Regions from separate parts of the Stenotrophomonas sp. 109824_Sma genome, predicted to be linked through region 2. Evidence: riboswitches for the same ligand, from Rfam matches in the RefSeq annotation. Region 2 holds a riboswitch; the other holds the start of a gene.
The links. A riboswitch is a leader RNA that binds a small molecule or an ion and turns the genes downstream of it on or off. The one in region 2 is predicted to bind thiamine pyrophosphate.

Region 1 (4,091 bases), 1.1 Mb from region 2:
TGCACATCATGCTTCCAGGCGATCTTCGTCAGCTCACCCAGCGTCTCCAGCTCACCGAACTGCGCCGCGTCGTTGGCATCGGCGATGCAGCCCGGGCGCAGGCCGTCACCCAGCGAGAAGGTCACGTCGTAGGCCTTCATGATCTCGCAGATCTCTTCGAAGTGCGTGTAGAGGAAGTTCTCCTTGTGGTGCGCCAGGCACCACTTGGCCATGATCGAGCCACCGCGGCTGACGATGCCGGTGACCCGCTTGGCGGTGAGCGGCACATAGCGCAGCAGCACGCCGGCGTGGATGGTGAAGTAGTCCACGCCCTGTTCGGCCTGCTCGATCAGCGTGTCGCGGAAGATCTCCCAGGTGAGTGCTTCGGCACGGCCATCGACCTTCTCCAGCGCCTGGTAGATCGGCACGGTACCGATCGCCACCGGCGAATTGCGGATGATCCACTCGCGGGTTTCGTGGATGTGCTTGCCGGTGGACAGGTCCATCACCGTGTCACCGCCCCAGCGGATCGCCCACACCAGTTTCTCCACTTCCTCGGCAATGCCCGAGGACACGGCGCTGTTGCCGATGTTGGCATTGATCTTGGTCAGGAAATTTCGGCCGATGATCATCGGCTCGCTTTCCGGATGGTTGATGTTGTTGGGCAGCACCGCGCGGCCGCGCGCGATTTCATCGCGCACGAACTCCGGTGTGATGATCTTCTGGATCGAAGCCCCAAATGCCTCGCCCGGGTGCTGCTGCAACAGGCCGGCATCACGGATCGCTTCCATCCGCTGGTTCTCGCGGATGGCGACGAATTCCATTTCCGGCGTGATGATGCCGCGGCGCGCGTAGTGCATCTGAGTGACGTTCGCGCCTGCGCGTGCACGCCGCGGCAGGCTGCGCGCAGGGAAACGCACGGCATCGAGCTTCGGATCATGCTCGCGGTCGCGGCCGAACGACGAACTCAGGCCGTCGAGCTGTTCGGTATCGCCGCGCTCCTCCACCCAGCCACGACGCAGCGCCGGCAGGCCCGCCGACAGATCGATACGCACATCCGGATCGGTGTAGGGGCCCGACGTATCGTAGACCGTGACCGGTGCATTCTCTTCGCCGCCGAACAACGTCGGCGTGCGGGTCAACGCGATCTCGCGCATCGGCACCTGCAGATCCGGACGCGAACCGGGTACGTGGATCTTGCGCGAACCGGGAATCGGCCGGGTCACGGATTCGGAGAGTTGCTGGGCCTGTTGCTGCAGGGCGGAGAGCTGTGCGTTCATCGGGCATCGTCCAGGAAGGTCAGGGACGAAGCGGCGGCGCACTGCGCCCGCGCGCGGACGGTCCTTGGGCGGAGTCCGGGCACGGCTGCACTGCAAAGCTTCCCTACGCCGGTATGAGCCGGATCAGGTTCCAAGGGACTGTCTCAACCGTGGCCACCTGGCCGCGGTACCCCCGCTTCTTGGCGTGCATTAGAGCATAGAAAGCACTGCAGCTCATGGCGGTTGCAGCCGCGCATCGCGTGGATCCGCAGTTTCTGTATTAACAGAACCGTGACATTGCATTCAGTAACGTGCACGTCCGTCGCGTTCCAGCGACCGATGCGTCCTTCGCCGCCTTCGCGGCCCCTGCCCGGTTCGCGATGCATGCCACCGGCCCTTCGCTGCAAGCTCTGCTCGCTCCCCTCAATCCCTTGATCGGAGAAGCTCCTTCATGGTGTTTCGCGTTTCCATCGCACTGGTTCTGCTGCTGGTGCTGCTTGCCGGTATTGCACCGGGCCCCTTCAATGCCGTGGTGCAGTCGATGCTGGCAGAAGTCATCCGCAGCGTCGGCTGGCTGTACCTGCTGGTGGTGTTCCTGGCCCTGGTGTTCCTGATGTACCTGGCCTTCGGCCGCTTCGGCAACCTGCGCATCGGTGGCGAAGACGCCGAGCCCGAGTTCTCGCGGGCCAGCTGGATGTCGATGCTGTTCGCCGCCGGCATGGGCATCGGCCTGGTGTTCTGGGGCGCCGCCGAGCCCATCTCGCACTTCAGCAAGCCACCGGAAGGGCTTGCTCCGCAGAGCCTGGATGCGGCACGCGCCTCGATGCGCTATGCATTCTTCCACTGGGGCCTGCATCCGTGGGCCATCTACGCGCTGATCGGCCTGGCGATGGCCTGGTTCCAGTTCAACCGCAACGGCCGCGGCCTGGTCAGCGACATGCTGCAGCCGATCATCGGCCGCCACCATCGTGGATGGATCGGGCGCGTGGTCAACATCGCTGCAGTGGTCGCCACGGCGATCGGTGTCGCCACTACGCTGGGCTTCGGCACCATCCAGATCGCCGCCGGCATCGAGCGCGTGTTCGGCGTGCAGGCGACCGTCGCAGTGCAGATGACCATCATTGCGGTCGCCTTCGTGCTGTACATGGCATCCACCGCCAGTGGCGTGGAGCGAGGTGTGAAGTGGCTGTCCAACTTCAACCTGGCATTGGCTGCCCTGCTGGCAGCCATCCTGCTGGTGCTGGGGCCGACCGGCTTCATCTTCGATACGTTCACCACCACGCTGGGCTCCTACCTCAACCAGCTGGTGACGATGAGCCTGCGCATGTCACCGTTCTCCGGCAGCACCTGGGTGGCGGACTGGACGATCTTCTACTGGGCCTGGTGGATCTCGTGGGCACCGTTCGTGGGGTCGTTCATCGCACGCATCTCGCGCGGCCGCAGCGTGCGCGAGTTCGTTATCGGCGTAGTGCTCGCGCCGACTCTGCTGGGCTTCTTCTGGTTCGCGGTATTCGGTGGCACCGCGCTGTGGGCGCAGATCTTCGGCCATGCCGACCTGGTGCAGGCGCTGGGCAATGGCTACGAGACAGTGCTGTTCACGCTGTTCGACAGCATGCCGCTGCCGCTGCTGCTGTCGTGCATTGCGCTGGTACTGCTGATGATCTTCTTCGTGACCTCGGCCGACTCGGCGGTGCTGGTGCTGGCCAGCATGTCCACTGACGAAGCAGGCGATCCTCCGTTGAAGCGCAAGCTGGCCTGGGGCATCGCGGTGGCGTTGATCGCAGCGGCGTTGCTGCTGGCCGGTGGCCTGGATGCACTGCAGGGCATGATCACGATTGCGGCGTTGCCATTCGCGCTGCTGATGGTGCTGGTGATGGTGTCGCTGTACCGGGTGCTGGACCAGGAGTACACGCGTGAGCGGCGGCAGGCGCAGCGCCAGCGGCACATGATCGATGCGTGGATCGCACGCGAGATGGCGGCGCAGGAAGAGACGCAGGCGGAGGCCGCACGCGCGCAGGATTCGGATTGAGAGTGTTTTGCAGCCTGCGGCTGCACCGCTTCTTTCAGGCAAGTGCAAGTGCAGGAGCCAAAGCGGCTCTGGGTTTCTGCTGGTTGGGCGGGGCGGTGTGGGTTGGCAGGACACGCCGTAAACCCGTCCCTGGGGGCTCGATGGCGCCATCCATGGCGCCAACGGTCCTGCCAGCCCACACCGACCCACCCCCGACAGTTTCCGTGTGACGGTGGGTTTTCCACGCCATGCGTGGATGAGGTGTATCGGAAAACAGGAAGGGGTCGGATCCGTTTTCCTTTGGAAAACGGATCCGACCCCAACTCACAGCACGCGGCTGTTGCTGTTGCTCTTGCTGTTGCTGTTGATCTTCTTCTTTCTCTTCCTGCGGTGATGGCCACGGAAACGGTCAGGGGCCGGGCGGGTGGGCTGGGCGGGGGTGTCCGCGGCATGGATGCCGCGGCCAAGCCTCCAGGGACGGATTCACGGCGTCCCCCGACCAGCCCACCCGCCCGGCCAAGCCAAGCATCGCTGAATCACCACCGCAGAGGGGGCTGCGCCCGCCGGAAAACCTCAATACCCCGCCGCCTGCCCATCCTTGCGGCTCTCCGAAGCACCGTAGTAAACCCCGGTCTCGGGATCACGCATGATCGCCTGGTATCCGCCATAAGGACCATCGGCGAACACGATGCGATGTCCCTTGCGCATCAACGCACGCACCGTTTCATACGGGAAGCCGGTTTCCAGATTCACCTCACCACCGTCGGTCATCGCCGTGGCCTGCCCGGTCGGTTCGGTCGAGCCCTCATGCTGGATGCGCGGTGCATCACCGGCCTCCTGCAGGT
Region 2 (4,091 bases):
GGACAAGCGCACCCTGGTCGGCGCCGTGGTCGGTGGCGTGGCCGGCAACCTGCTCTCCAACGGCGACCCTGCGGCCACCGTCGGCGGTGCCGTGGCCGGCGGCGCGATCGGCAACCTGACCACGTCCGACCGCCGCGACCGTCGCTATTACGACAACCGCTACTACGACAATCGCTACGATCGCCGTTACGACCGTGGCTACTACCGCAGCGGCTATTACGACCGTGGCGATGACCGCCGCTGGCAGCGTGAGCGCTACTACGACAACCGCTACTACAACGACCGCGGCCGCCATCGCGGCTGGTAAGCAGCGCCGACACACCGATGACGCGGAGACGGGCGGGTCGATGACCCGCCCGTTTGCGTTGGCCACGCGCATGGCGTTGAATGCGCAGCCTTGGATGTGACTTTCCCGATCGGACTGCGGCATGACGTCTTCCTCCCACCGCGTGCAGGGCCTCAACAACGATGAGGTCGCCGCCGACTGGCCGCCGATCAGCGCGGCGGACATTGCGTGGCTGAGTGCGCGTTTCCCGCAGCTGGGCGGGCACAGCCAACCGCGCTGGCACAGCCCGCGGCCGCTGTCGGCCGCCGCCATTGTCGACGGCACGCGCGGCGAGGTGTTCATCAAGCGCCACCACCACAGTGTGCGCAGCGCGGCCTGCCTGGAAGAAGAACACCATTTCATCGCCCATCTCGCCGCCGCCGGCGTTCCGGTGGTGCAGGTGCTGCCGGCCACCGATGGCCGCACCGCGATCGAACACGGCGAATGGACGTTTGAACTGCACGATGTCGGCGTGGGCGAAGACCTGTACCGCGACGCGGTGTCGTGGTCGTTGCTGACCGATGTCGCAGAGGCCCGCGAGGCGGGCCGCATGCTGGCCCAGCTGCACCGTGCCGCCGCCAGCTACCACGCGCCCCAGCGCAGCACCCATCTGCTGGTCGCGCGCGATGATCTGATCCGTGCCGACGATCCGATCGCAGCGATCAAGGCGGAGCTGCACGCGCGCCCCGGGCTGGCCCGCTATCTCGCGCGCATTCCATGGGAAGCGCAGCTGCAGCGCGACGTGCTGCCGTGGCACGCCGGGCTCGCCGAGCGCCTGCGCGACGAGCCACGGCTGTGGGCGCACAACGATTGGCATGTTTCCAACCTGCTGTGGCGCGACGGGCAGGTCAGCACCGTGCTGGATTTCGGCCTGGCTTCACCCACCAGCGCCTTGTTCGACCTCGCCACCGCGATCGAGCGCAACGCAGTGGCGTGGCTGGAACTGGAGCGCGGGATGGAGGCGGTGCGCATCGACATTGCACTGGCGTTGCTCGACGGCTACCGTGAGGTGCTGCCCTTGTCGGCAGCACGCGTGCATCTGCTGGCCGACCTGCTGCCGATGGTGCATTTCGACTTCGCACTGTCCGAAGTGGAGTACTTCGAAGGCATCACCGGCTCGACCGCGAATGCCGACGTGGCCTGGCAGCCCTTCATGCTGGGGCACCCGGCATGGTTCCGCACCGGGCCAGGGCAGGCGCTACTGCAGGCCCTGCACGCGGCGGCGTGACCCGGTTGGTACACCGTCGGGGTCAGATCCCCTTCCTTCGGAAAGGGATCTGACGCCGCACCGCCCCGCCGCCTGAAGGGCACCGGCTCGCAAATCCGTACCATTTGTAGTGAAATGGTCACCTGAAGCGGGGGTGCCTGGATCTGCCAGGCTGAGAGAGTCCCTTGGAACCTGATCCGGTTTGCACCGGCGTAGGGAGCTTTGAGCCGCAGCCACACCCCCGTCATGGGCCGGTGCACCTGCGCGCCGTCGCTTCGTCTCCCTTGTTGTCCGAAGACGAACCGAATGAACCGCTGCCTGCGCCCCACCCTGCTCTCCCTCGCCCTCTGCGCCGCGCTGCCGCTGCATGCCAGCGAGGCTGACGCTGCTCCCGATGCGGCTGCCACCGGCGCCGATCGTTCGCCGACCGAACTGGCGGCGGTGCGCGTGGAGGCTGGCAAACCGAAGGCCGATACCTCTCGCGTGAACGCCTTCGGTGGTGGAAGCTGGAAGGACACGCCGGCCTCGGTGAACGTGCTCGAGCGCGATTACCTCGACCGCCGCCAGGTGCGTTCGCTGTCCGAGCTGGCCAGCAACGATGCCTCGCTGGGGGATGCCTATGCACCGGTGGGCTACTACCAGAACATCGCCATCCGCGGCTTCGCGCTGGACGCCGCCACCGGCTACCGCTTCAACGGGCTGTCCATCGCCGGCGAGCAACGCCTGGCGCTGGAGAACGTGCAGTCGGTGGAGATCCTCAAGGGTGAAGCCGGCCTGGCGGCAGGCGTGATGGCGCCGGGCGGGATCATCAACTACATCGGCAAGCGCCCGGCGGAAGTGCGCACCGCCACGCTCGGCACCGATTCGGAAGGCTCGCGCTACGTCGCCGTCGATGTCGGCCACTGGATCACCCCGCGCTTCGGCCTGCGCCTGAATGCCGCATGGGATTCCAGCAATTCCTACGTCGAGCACGCCGATGGCCGCCGCAACTTCTACTCGCTGGCCGCCGACTGGCTGATCGGCGAGCGCGGCAAGCTGGAAGTGGATGCCAACTACCAGACCAGCTCGCAGCGTTCGGTGTCCGGCTACCAGCTGCTGGGCGCACGCGAACTGCCGCGCGGCGTCGACCGCGAACACCTGCTGGGCTACCAGCCGTGGCAGCGCCCGGTGGATATCGCCAGCACCAATATCACCGCCCTGCACACCTACGAATTCAATGACGCCTGGCAGTCGCGTGTCTCGGTCGGCCACAGCCGCTCGGTGATCGATGACAACGTCGCCTTCGCCTATGGCTGCTACTACGCCGTGCAGTGCGCCGATGGCAGCGTACCGGGCAACTACTTCGCGCCCAACGGCGACTACGATGTCTACGACTACCGCAGCCCGGACGATACCCGCCGCAACCAGCAGGCCCGTGCGGAGCTGCGCGGCCGCTTCGAGACCGGCAGCGTCGGCCACCAGCTGACCGTTGGTGCCGACTACTTCCGCCGTACCGTGGACAAGCGCCCGAGCGTCAACGAGTACGTCGGCACCAGCAACATCCACGACGCGCAGGTGCCGGTATTCGAGCCGTCGCCGAAGATGCCGGGGCCGTCCGCTCGGCGCCTGGACAGCCGCCAGACCGCGTTCTTCGCGCTGGACCGGATGAGCTTCGGCGATGACTGGCAGTGGCTGGCCGGTGGCCGCTTCGTGCGCCTGGACGAGCGCGCCTACGACAAGCGCGGCATCCCGCAGCGGCACAGCCGCCTGTCGCGCTTCCTGCCGCAGACCGCGCTGGTGTGGAAGGCCACCGACCAGCTCAACGCCTATGCCAGCTATGTGCTCGGCATCTCGTTGGGCCAGGAAGCGCCGTTCTGGACCAGCAACGCCGACACCTTCCTGCCGTCGGTGCAATCGCGGCAGCTGGAAGTGGGCGTGAAGTACGTGCCGGTGGAGGCGCTGACGCTGGGTGCGGCCGTGTTCCGCATCTCGCAGCCGTACCAGTACGCCAAGCCGGACAGCAGCGACGTCGGCTACACCTTCGTCGAGGAAGGCACGCAGACCCACACCGGCCTGGAGCTGACCGCCAACGGGCAGCTGACCGACGCGCTGCAGATCGTGGCCAGCGCCAGCGTGCTGCAGGCGCGCGCGCGCGACACCGGCACCCCGGCCTATGAAGGCCATCAGCTGGTGAACGTGCCGAAGGTGCGCGCCAGCGTGCATGTGGCCTACGCGCTGCCGTTCGTGCAGGGCCTGGACGTGACCGGCGGCTGGCGCTATGCCAGTGCCAATGTGGCACGCGCCGACGGTGGCGTGCGCGCACCGGACTACTCGGTGTTCGATGCCGGCCTGCGCTTCCAGCATCGCCTGCACGAACGCGCGGTGACCTGGAACCTGTCGGTGGACAACCTGTTCAACCGCTTCTACTGGCGCGACACCGGCAGCAGCGGCGGTGATTACTACCTGTTCCCCGGCGCACCGCGACAGGCCCGCCTGTCGGTGACGTTCGCGCTGTGAGCGGCGTGATGCTCGAGTGGACCGCCGCGCTGTGCAGCATCCTCGGCGTCTGGCTGATGGCCC

Region 1: linked by a shared signal. The riboswitch ahead of thiC (phosphomethylpyrimidine synthase ThiC) and the one ahead of ACZK1G_RS00695 (TonB-dependent receptor) in region 2 are both predicted to bind thiamine pyrophosphate.

Annotation. Positions count from the first base shown of each region.
Region 1 covers NZ_CM151078.1:3,912,078-3,916,168, forward strand. The annotation lists gene thiC (phosphomethylpyrimidine synthase ThiC) at 1-1,259, opposite strand, end outside; TPP riboswitch at 1,342-1,443, opposite strand; gene ACZK1G_RS18380 (BCCT family transporter) at 1,690-3,267, shown strand; gene ggt (gamma-glutamyltransferase) at 3,820-4,091, opposite strand, start outside.
Region 2 covers NZ_CM151078.1:168,146-172,236, reverse strand. The annotation lists gene ACZK1G_RS00705 (glycine zipper 2TM domain-containing protein) at 1-307, shown strand, start outside; gene ACZK1G_RS00700 (phosphotransferase enzyme family protein) at 429-1,553, shown strand; TPP riboswitch at 1,673-1,768, shown strand; gene ACZK1G_RS00695 (TonB-dependent receptor) at 1,839-4,028, shown strand; gene pnuC (nicotinamide riboside transporter PnuC) at 4,037-4,091, shown strand, end outside.